Regions from separate parts of the Nonomuraea sp. N2-4H genome, predicted to be linked through region 1. Evidence: riboswitches for the same ligand, from Rfam matches in the RefSeq annotation. Region 1 holds a riboswitch; each other region holds the start of a gene.

Region 1 (2,189 bases):
ATCGAGAAACTCCGCCACACCCTCGTCGTACGAGGCCAGCAGTTCGGCGTACACCTCGGGTGAGACCGGCGTGCCCTGAATCTGGCGAAAGCCGAGCCGGGCGAAGAAGTCGACCTCAAAAGTCAGACAGAATACACGCCTCAGACCCAGATCCTTCGCCTGCTGTATGAGCGCCGAGACGATCCGACGGCCGACGCCCATGCCCCGGCACTCCGGATCCACGGCCACCGTCCGGACCTCGGCGAGGTCCTCCCAGAGCACGTGGAGCGCGCCGCAGCCGACGACCTGCCCGCCCCGTTCGGCCACCCAGAACTCCTGTACGTCCTCGTACAGGGTGACGGTGGCCTTCTTCAGGAGCCGCGGGCCCGCTCCCGCGTAGGTGTCCACAAGCCTCCTGATGGCCCGCACATCGGGTGTGCGGGCACGCCGGACCACCACCGCGGTCTCGGCTGCTGTCAGTTCGGCCACCTGCTCCATGGCCCTCCAGGGTACAGATGTCATTACGGCTCGGCCGTAACTCCCACGTCTCGCCCCATGCTGTAACAACTCGTGCTCATCCGAGCACGCGCTCCGAGCAGGCGTGCAGCCCATCCGAAGTTGCGCCAAATCCGGCATAAAACCGGTTCTGTACGGCCAGGCACGAGATCACCTTGTGACCCTTCGGTTGTGAAACCTCAACAGAGTCGGCAGTTCTGGTTGAGCACGAACCCGGAGTGCATTAGTGTCCAGCGACGATGTTCCCCGCGTGTCGCGCGCGGGCGACACGCCTAATCCTCCGCAGGGAGGAGCCGGGGAACCGCCGGTGGCGCCCCCAACGCCACCCGGGGTGAATCCGCACCACCGGTAGGGCTGCTCCGGCCCGAACCCGTCAGCTAACCCGGCAGGCGCCGATGGAAGGAGCTGGTTGGTGAAGCGTACGCGCGAGCGTGAGAGGACGACGGCGGGCAAGCACGCCCGCCCTCCGAAACGCGCCGCACGGCGGTCCCGCCTGCTCGGTGTAATAAGTGTCACACTCGCGGCGTTCATGGCCGCGACCCCCGTCGGCTCGGCATCCGCCGACCCCAAGCCCTCGCTTCAAGACCTGGCCAAGCAGGTCGAGAAGATGCACACCGAGATCGAGCAGCTGACCGAGCAGTACAACGGCCAGCGGGAGAAGCTCAAGAGCGCCAAGAGGGCCGCTGAGGCCGCGAAGAAGACCCTGGCCGCCAGTGAGGCCGATCTCGCCGCCAAGCGCGCCAAAGCGGCCGCCTTGGCCGAGAACGCCTACATCACCGGCGGGCTCAGCCGCATCCTGGCCTTCGCCACCTCCGACGACCCCGACACGTTCCTCGACCGCGCCGCCACCACGTACGTGCTGGAGCAGCAGCAGGGCGAGGCCGTCAACCAGGTCACCAGGGCCCGGCAGGCCGCGGAGCGCGCCAGGGCGAGCGCCAAGACCCGCATCGACGAGGTCCAGAAGCTGATCTCCGACCTCGGCGCCAAGCGCGACAAGATCACCAAGCTGGTCGCCAAGGTCGAGAGCAACCTCTTCCGCCGGGCGCTCGGCGAGGCGGGCCTGCCCGGCACCCGTGCCCAGCGCGTCGACCTGCCCATCCCGGGCAGCGGCAAGGCCGCCCAGGCCGCGAGGTGGGCGCTGACGCAGCAGCTCAAGCCGTACGTCTGGGGCGCCGACGGCCCCAACTCCTATGACTGCAGCGGCCTGGTCATGGCGGCCTACCAGCAGGTCGGCATCTCGCTGCCGCACTACACCGGCAGCCAGTGGACGGCCGGACGGCACATCGACCGCTCTGAGCTGCGGGCCGGCGACCTCGTGTTCTTCTACAGCGACCTGCACCACGTGGGCATCTACCTCGGCGGCGGCATGATGATCCACGCCCCGCGCACCGGCGACGTCGTCCGTATCGCCTCCATCGCGAACAGGCCCTACGCCGGCGCGGTCCGCATCGCCGACTGATCCGCCGCCAATGAGCGCCCGTCGCCCGGCCCTGACCGCCGGGCTTGATCGGCGCGGCTAGATCAGCTGGCGGCGGGCCGCCCAGGCCACGGCCTCGATCGCCGTGGCGACGCCGATGCGGTCGCAGATGACCCGCAGCCGCCGTCGTACGGTGCGGCCGCTGATGTCCAGCCGCCTGCCGACCCTGTCGACCGTGACCCCTTTGGCCAGCTCCGCCAGCAACGCGAGATCGGCG
Region 2 (2,189 bases), 3.6 Mb from region 1:
CGGACCCGGCGGTGGACGCCGTCTACGTCGCCACCCCGCACGCCCAGCACCTGCGGGTGGCCGAGGCCGCCATCGCGGCGGGCAAGGCGGTGCTGTGCGAGAAACCGCTGGCCGCGACCGTGGACGACGCCGAGAAGATGGTGCGCCTGGCCCGCGAGGCGGGGGTCTTCCTGATGGAAGCGATGTGGATGCGCTTCAACCCGCTCATCCAGCTGATCAAGGACGACCCGCGCTTCGGCGAGATCCGGTCGGTGCAGGCCAGCTTCGGCTTCGCCCACCCGTACGACCCCGCACACCGGCTGTGGGCGCCGGAGCTGGGCGGCGGAGCCCTGCTCGATCTGGGGATCTACCCGTTCGGGCTGGCCCAGCTCCTGCTCGGCATGCCCACCGGCCTGCACGTCACCGGTAAGCTCGCCCCGAACGGCGTTGACGCGGAGGCGGCCGGCGTCTTGCTCTACCCCGGCGGCAAGCACGCTCTCGTGGCGACCTCATTGCTCGGGAATTACCCGAACCAGGCCAGCGTTGTGGGTACTCAGATGCGCGCGGACATCCAGGCGCCGTTCTGGGCACCGCAGCGGATCGTGCTCTCCGGGCCGTCGATGGAGCCGGAGGAGCACGTGCTCAATCCGGCGGACAACGGTTACGCCGGAGAGCTCCGCGAAGTCCGCGCCGCCACGGCCGAAGGCAGGACCGAATCCTCGATCATGCCTCTTGACGAATCCCTTGCCATGATGGGGCTTCTGGCCGAGGCTCGCAGTCAGCTCGGCTGACTTTACTTTTATGGATTTGTAATCCTCTTGCCTCGTGTATTACCTTATGGGGCATCTTAAGGCATACGTCCGGTTTGTCCGGCTATGTCAGACCATCGCACGAAAGATCACAGGTTTGTCCTGTGACCGCTGAATCCGCCACGTGCGGAACCGGGGACCCACGTCCTTTGGGGTGAATCGGCACTTCGGTGCCGTAGGGCAGCTTCCACGCCCGAACCCGTCAGCTAACCCGGTAAGCGGCATGGAAGCAAGGAGTAATCCCCTCGATGGCCAAGCACCGTCTTACCGCTGTCTCGAAGAACACCATTGCCCGCGCCGTGCTCGGCGCCGGCGTCCTGGCCTCGGCCCTCGGCGTCCCCACCGCGGCCCACGCCGACACCTCGATCGCCGTCGCCGCGGCCACCGCCGCGAAGCACCCGGACACCGCCCGCTCCGCCCACAAGGCGGGCGAGCGGGACGAGACGAAGATCAACGTCACCGCCGACCAGGTGCTCGCGGTCGCCAGGTCGCAGATCGGCACCTCCGAGAACGCCAAGGGCGGCGGCACCCCGTACCAGCAGTGGTACGCCAACTCCCAGCGCGCGGCCGAGACCGTCGCCCGCGACGGCGGCAGCCGTACCGCTTACCTGAACGCCGCCTGGTGCTCGATGTTCGTCTCCTGGGTCGGCGAGAAGACCGGCGCCCGCCCGCAGGTCGGCTGGGACGCCTGGACCGTCGCCCACGCCAAGTGGTTCGCCGCCAACAAGCGCTTCGGCCACGAGGCCAAGCCCGGCGCCGTGGTGTTCTTCTCCTGGAAGGGCGGCAAGGCGCTGAAGGACATCCAGCACGTCGGCTTCGTCGTCAAGGACAACCGCGACGGCACCATCACCACCATCGAGGGCAACACCGGCAACGGCAAGGTCGAGGAGCGGGTCCGGCCCAAGTCGCAGGTCGTCGGCTACGGCTACCCCGAGTACGCCTCCTGACGCACTCCCACCGGCGGGTGCTCCCACCTTCTTCGTGACGGCAGAACGCGTGCCCCATCACCGGGGTGCGCGTTTCGTCATGCAGGGCTCTCGAACGCCCGGCGCTGGACGGCGTCAAGCTCGGCGTAGAGCCCCGGGACCGCGACGAGGTCGTCATGCGTGCCGCACTGCACGATCCGGCCGCCGTCGAGTACGACGATGAGGTCCGCCATCCGCACCGTCGGGAAGCGGTGGGTGATCAGCAGCGTGACGGCTCCTGGATGGCACTTCGCCGCCTCGGCGTACCGGGCGAAGACCGCGCTCCCGGACGGGGCGTCCAGCGCGGCGGTCGGCGACCGCGGACGTGGCCGTCTCCGACAGGCTCAGCTCCAGGCGGGCGGTCTCGGCGGTCTGCTCAGTGGCGGCGTCGATGCGTGCGGCGGCGTAGCCGCGTACCAGCAGCGAGGGCAGCACG
Region 3 (2,189 bases), 3.1 Mb from region 1:
TGACGTGGCGGGGTGACCCGCCTGGTTGCACCCGTTTCTCAAGGGCCGGCCCGCTCGTACGAAGGTCTGCGACGTAGCGCGCAGCCTCTATGAGCGGGCCGGCCGCTTTTGTCAGCGCTCCTCCAAGGCCATCGCCCGCCCATTCGGCCGCTCCGCGGGGCGGGGAACCGGCTTCGGCCGGTCTGCGGGGTTCGGCCGGTCCGGTGGGGTGGTGAACCGGCTTCGGCCGGTCCGGTGGGGTGGTGAACCGGCTTCGGCCGATCCGGTGGGGTGCGATCCAGCCGAGTGGCAGGGGGATCTCGGGCTTGGTGACGAGGCCGGTCCGGCGGGGCGGGGAACCGGCCCGAAAGCCTGCCATCCGGCCGTTTTCGATCGGTCACCATGTGGAGCCGCTATTCCTTTTAGTCGCCGTTCTTCGATGTGTGAATCGCGTCGCTCTCCTTCTACTACGCCACTTCGTAGGGAGCGTGGTGGCGACGGACTTGATCAGTGGCCACGGGCGTGATCTTGCTGCTAGGGCCTGTCGGAAATCGGGGAAATTCGGAAGTTACGTCTGTCACAACAACCGTTCGCCCAGGCCGGAGATCGCGCGGGAACGATGTTCACGTTTGTGACCAAGGTGACAGTTGTGGCGGATGGGACCTTACACAGCAGCGGGAAAAGAATTGTGAGTGAGGTCACATTTTGGTCACGGCGCCTGGGGTCCCAGCAGCGGTTCTGAGTCTGACAAATACCCCTATCTGATCTTTACAGCGTTACTCGGGCTTTGCCGATTCGTGACCGTTCGGCGTAACTTCTGGCGTCGCGGCGGACAAGCCATGTCGTCGCGAACCGATCATCGGTCCCTCCCGATGTGAGACAGCTACATATCCGCCGGTCGGCCCCGACATCCCCATCGCACTCATCGATCGGGGCGCGACCTGCCGAATCCGTGCAGACAGGAGGCACGGAGCCGGGGACCCAGCGATCCCACGTCCCCAAAGGATCAGGGGTGAATCGGCGCGCCATCGCGCCGTAGGGCGACTTCCACGCCCGAATCCGTCAGCTAACCCGGTAGGCGTTCGTGGAAGACCCAAGGAGAAATCCTGTCTGAATCCCTGCAGAACCCCCGCCTGTCCCGCCTTGCCCTGAGTGGTGTCGCACTCACGTTGACTGTGACAGCCGGAGGTATGGTCCTCCATGCCCCCGAGGCTCAGGCGGCGACGACCCGCGAAGCCAGTGCGGCGGCCGGAATGACGGTGAAGGCGGCCACCACCGCCCGCACCGCCATCTCGGCCAAGGCCCGCAAGAGGGCCGCCAGAGCCGCCCTGCAGAGGGCGAGGGCCAGCAAGGCCGTCGCCGTGGCCAAGAAGCAGATCGGTGACCCGTACCGTTACGGAGCCACCGGACCTGGTTCGTTCGACTGCTCCGGTCTCGTCCAGTACGCCTGGAGGAAGGCCGGCGTCAAGCTCCCGCGCGTGGCGAGCAGCCAGTTCGCCCGCGTCAGGAAGAAGGTCTCCTGGCGCAACCTGCAGCCTGGTGACCTGATGTTCTTCAACGGGCTCGGCCATGTGGGCATGTACGTCGGCAAAGGCAGAATGATCCATTCACCTCGGACGGGTGAACGGGTACGCATCGACAAGCTGAGCGGATGGCGTAAGGCGTCCTTCGTCGGCGCCGTCCGTCCCGGCGCGTGAAGAAGCCCCGTGCGGATCCTCCCCGATCCGGACGGGGCTCTCGCGTGTCAGGGGACCACCTACCATCGGGGCTGTGCCTGAGCAGGTGAGCCGACGTGCCCTGGCGGCCGGGCTGGTGCTCGCCGCCGCCTCGCTCGCGTCGGCCGCCGCCCCGCTGCCCGGCGCGCCGATCCTGCCCCAGCCGGTACGCGACCTGTGGCCGGGCCCGCACATCGTGCGCCGCGGCACATGGTCCACGGTCGTGGGCCACGACGCCACGGGGCTCGGCGAGCTGGCGCGCAGGGCCGACACGGCGAGCCGAAGGGTCTCGGCGGTGCTCGCCCGCCCCGTACGCCCCCTGATCGTCGTACCGGCCGATGCCCGCGAGGCCGCCGCGCTGGCCCGGGTGGGCGGCGTGGACGGGCTCGCAGCGGTCGCCGACGGCGAACGGGTGATCGTCGTGCCCGAGTCGTTCGCCAGGCTCAACCCCACGGGCAGGGACGTCGTCCTCGCCCACGAGCTCACCCATGTCGT
Region 4 (2,189 bases), 3.0 Mb from region 1:
GCGGGTCAGGATGGACGAGTTCTTCCGCGAGGCGCTGGCCGCCCTGGGCGACCCGCGCGAGGTGGTCGCCGATCCGGACGCTCGCTACTTCGGCAGTGAGCTTGCCGAGCACTCGCTCGTTCCGCTGGGTGAGGCACGGCTCGGCGGGATCCGGTACGGGGATTGGGTCGCCGCCGCTGCCGCCACCTGACGGCCCCCGGATCGTTCACACAGGCCACGAGGAGGCCGCCCGTCTGCGTGCAGAAGCCGCGCGACGGTCCTGTCGTGCAACAGGACCGTCGCGCGGCTTCATGGGCGGGCCCGGCGCGCAGGTCGAGCCCTGGGAGGGTTTCCGCGCCGGGCGTTCAGCGGACCGGCGGGGGAGGGGGTCCGTGTCAGGCGGACTTGCGGCCGAGGGCGCGGAGCTGGTCGGGCGTCAGCGAAGAGACGTTCTGGTCGATCGGCGTTTCGGTGTACTGGTGGATCGTCCAGGTCTTCCAGTCGGCCGGCGGGGTGACCGCGCCCTTGGCCCGGCTGTAGTGGGCGACCCACAGCGGGTACTGCGACAGGCCGTGGCCATAGGTGTTGGCGAAGTTCCAGCCGCTGTAGAAGATCGGCTTGACGCCGGTCTGCTTCTCCACGTACGACAGCCACGCCTTGGCCCAGGCGTTGACCTCTTCGACGGACTTGCCGTCAGTGGTCTCCAGGTCCAGGACCAGAAGGTCGCCAGGCTTGGCGGGCTGGGAGTTCACCGTGGCCAGGAAGTGGTTGGCGTCTGCGATGGGGTCGTTGGCGGGGTGGCCGTAGTGGTACGCGCCGCGCACGATGCCCTTGCTGCCGAGCTCACGCCAGTGCCTGGCGAAGGAGGAGTCGACGAAGTCGGTGCCCTCCGTGGCCTTGATGATGCCGAACTGCGCGGAGCTGGAGCTCCAGTCGTACTGCGGCTCGTAGTGGGAGATGTCGAGACCGTAGGTCAGGGAGCGAGCCTGGTGCTGGGAGGTGTGCTGCGTGGCCTCGTGCGGGGCACCGTGGTCGGCGGTGGAGGCGTGGGCGGTGCCGGTGACGGCGGTGACGGCGGCGAGCACGGCTCCGCCGAGCGCCAGTCCGAGGCGCTTGCGGTTGTCGGCAAGCTTGGGCATGCGGGGTTGACTCCTTGCTTCCATGCCGCCTACCGGGTTAGCTGACGGGTTCGGGACTGGAAGTGCCCTACGGACGCCGCCAGGGGCGGGCGTCCGATTCACCCCGGAAAGGTGGGTCCCCGGTTCCGCGAGAACGCGGATTCGGCGGCCGCACGCCATCGGGAAGGCGTACGGTCCGGTCAAAGATGCGAGGTAACGCGTGGGCGTCCCTCGACCCGCAAAAGTACATAGTTAGCAAAAGTATCCGCAAGCATCCTAAAGGGATTACCTTCGCATTGCGCGAGTTACCCGCCCGTAAGCCCCATGTCGCCGGGGTTTCTGAACAGGTAAAGTTTTTCGCTCTGCTCAGTCCAGGTCCAGCGTCCTGGCCGTCCTGCCGGCCGTCTCCCGCGCCGGCCCGGGCTGGTCGGACAGCACGATCCCGTACGTCGGAACAAGCTCGCGCAAAGCGGGCCGCCAGCCCGGCAGCCGGGCGGGGAAGGCGCGTTCGAGCACGTCCAGCATGATCGCCACGGACGCGGACGCGCCCGGGGATGCGCCGAGCAGGGCGGCCAGCCCGCCGTACGCCGACGTCACCACCTCGGTGCCGAACCCGGCGATCGACCCGCGCCCGTGCACCGGCTTGACCACCTGCACCCGCTGGCCCGCGGTGATCGGCTCCCAGTCGCCCGCCCGCGCCTGCGGGACGAACCCGCGCAGCGCCCGCAGCCGGTCGCGGCCGGTCTGTGCGAGCTGCCCCACGAGGTAGCGCAGCATGTCGCGCTCGGCGTGGGCGGCGCCGAGCAGCGTGGGCAGGTTGCCGGGGGTGATGGAGCCCGGCAGGTCGGTGAGGCGGCCGCGCTTGAGGAAGCGGGGCGAGAACTAGTCGCGTTCGCCCGCCAGGTCGCGCACCCGCAGCCGCCACGACCTGCGGTCACGGGAGAGCGAGCGCACCTCGTGCCCGGTCCGCACCTCGACACCGTCGCGTTCGAGTGCCGCGAACAGCCGCCTGGTCAGCACGCCGTAGTCGACGTCGGTGCCGCCGCGCGAGCGGCACAGCGCCACCTCCTCGCCCGCGGGGCGGCCGGCGAA

Evidence for each region. A riboswitch is a leader RNA that binds a small molecule or an ion and turns the genes downstream of it on or off. The one in region 1 is predicted to bind cyclic di-AMP.
Region 2: another riboswitch for cyclic di-AMP. It lies ahead of WBK31_RS20565 (CHAP domain-containing protein); the one in region 1 lies ahead of WBK31_RS37280 (C40 family peptidase).
Region 3: another riboswitch for cyclic di-AMP. It lies ahead of WBK31_RS22765 (C40 family peptidase); the one in region 1 lies ahead of WBK31_RS37280 (C40 family peptidase).
Region 4: another riboswitch for cyclic di-AMP. It lies ahead of WBK31_RS09900 (glycoside hydrolase family 25 protein); the one in region 1 lies ahead of WBK31_RS37280 (C40 family peptidase).

What each region holds. Positions count from the first base shown of each region.
Region 1 is NZ_CP147987.1:8,045,533-8,047,721, reverse strand. It holds gene WBK31_RS37285 (amino-acid N-acetyltransferase) at 1-477, opposite strand, end outside; cyclic di-AMP (ydaO/yuaA leader) riboswitch at 755-902, shown strand; gene WBK31_RS37280 (C40 family peptidase) at 1,025-1,954, shown strand; gene WBK31_RS37275 (LuxR C-terminal-related transcriptional regulator) at 2,012-2,189, opposite strand, start outside.
Region 2 is NZ_CP147987.1:4,453,421-4,455,609, forward strand. It holds gene WBK31_RS20560 (Gfo/Idh/MocA family protein) at 1-770, shown strand, start outside; cyclic di-AMP (ydaO/yuaA leader) riboswitch at 888-1,024, shown strand; gene WBK31_RS20565 (CHAP domain-containing protein) at 1,037-1,735, shown strand; gene WBK31_RS20570 (hypothetical protein) at 1,889-2,189, opposite strand, start outside.
Region 3 is NZ_CP147987.1:4,946,577-4,948,765, reverse strand. It holds cyclic di-AMP (ydaO/yuaA leader) riboswitch at 912-1,075, shown strand; gene WBK31_RS22765 (C40 family peptidase) at 1,233-1,676, shown strand; gene WBK31_RS22760 (hypothetical protein) at 1,750-2,189, shown strand, end outside.
Region 4 is NZ_CP147987.1:2,182,727-2,184,915, forward strand. It holds gene WBK31_RS09895 (SDR family oxidoreductase) at 1-190, shown strand, start outside; gene WBK31_RS09900 (glycoside hydrolase family 25 protein) at 375-1,118, opposite strand; cyclic di-AMP (ydaO/yuaA leader) riboswitch at 1,130-1,275, opposite strand; partial or broken gene WBK31_RS09905 (malate:quinone oxidoreductase) at 1,464-1,967, opposite strand; gene WBK31_RS09910 (FAD-dependent oxidoreductase) at 1,980-2,189, opposite strand, start outside.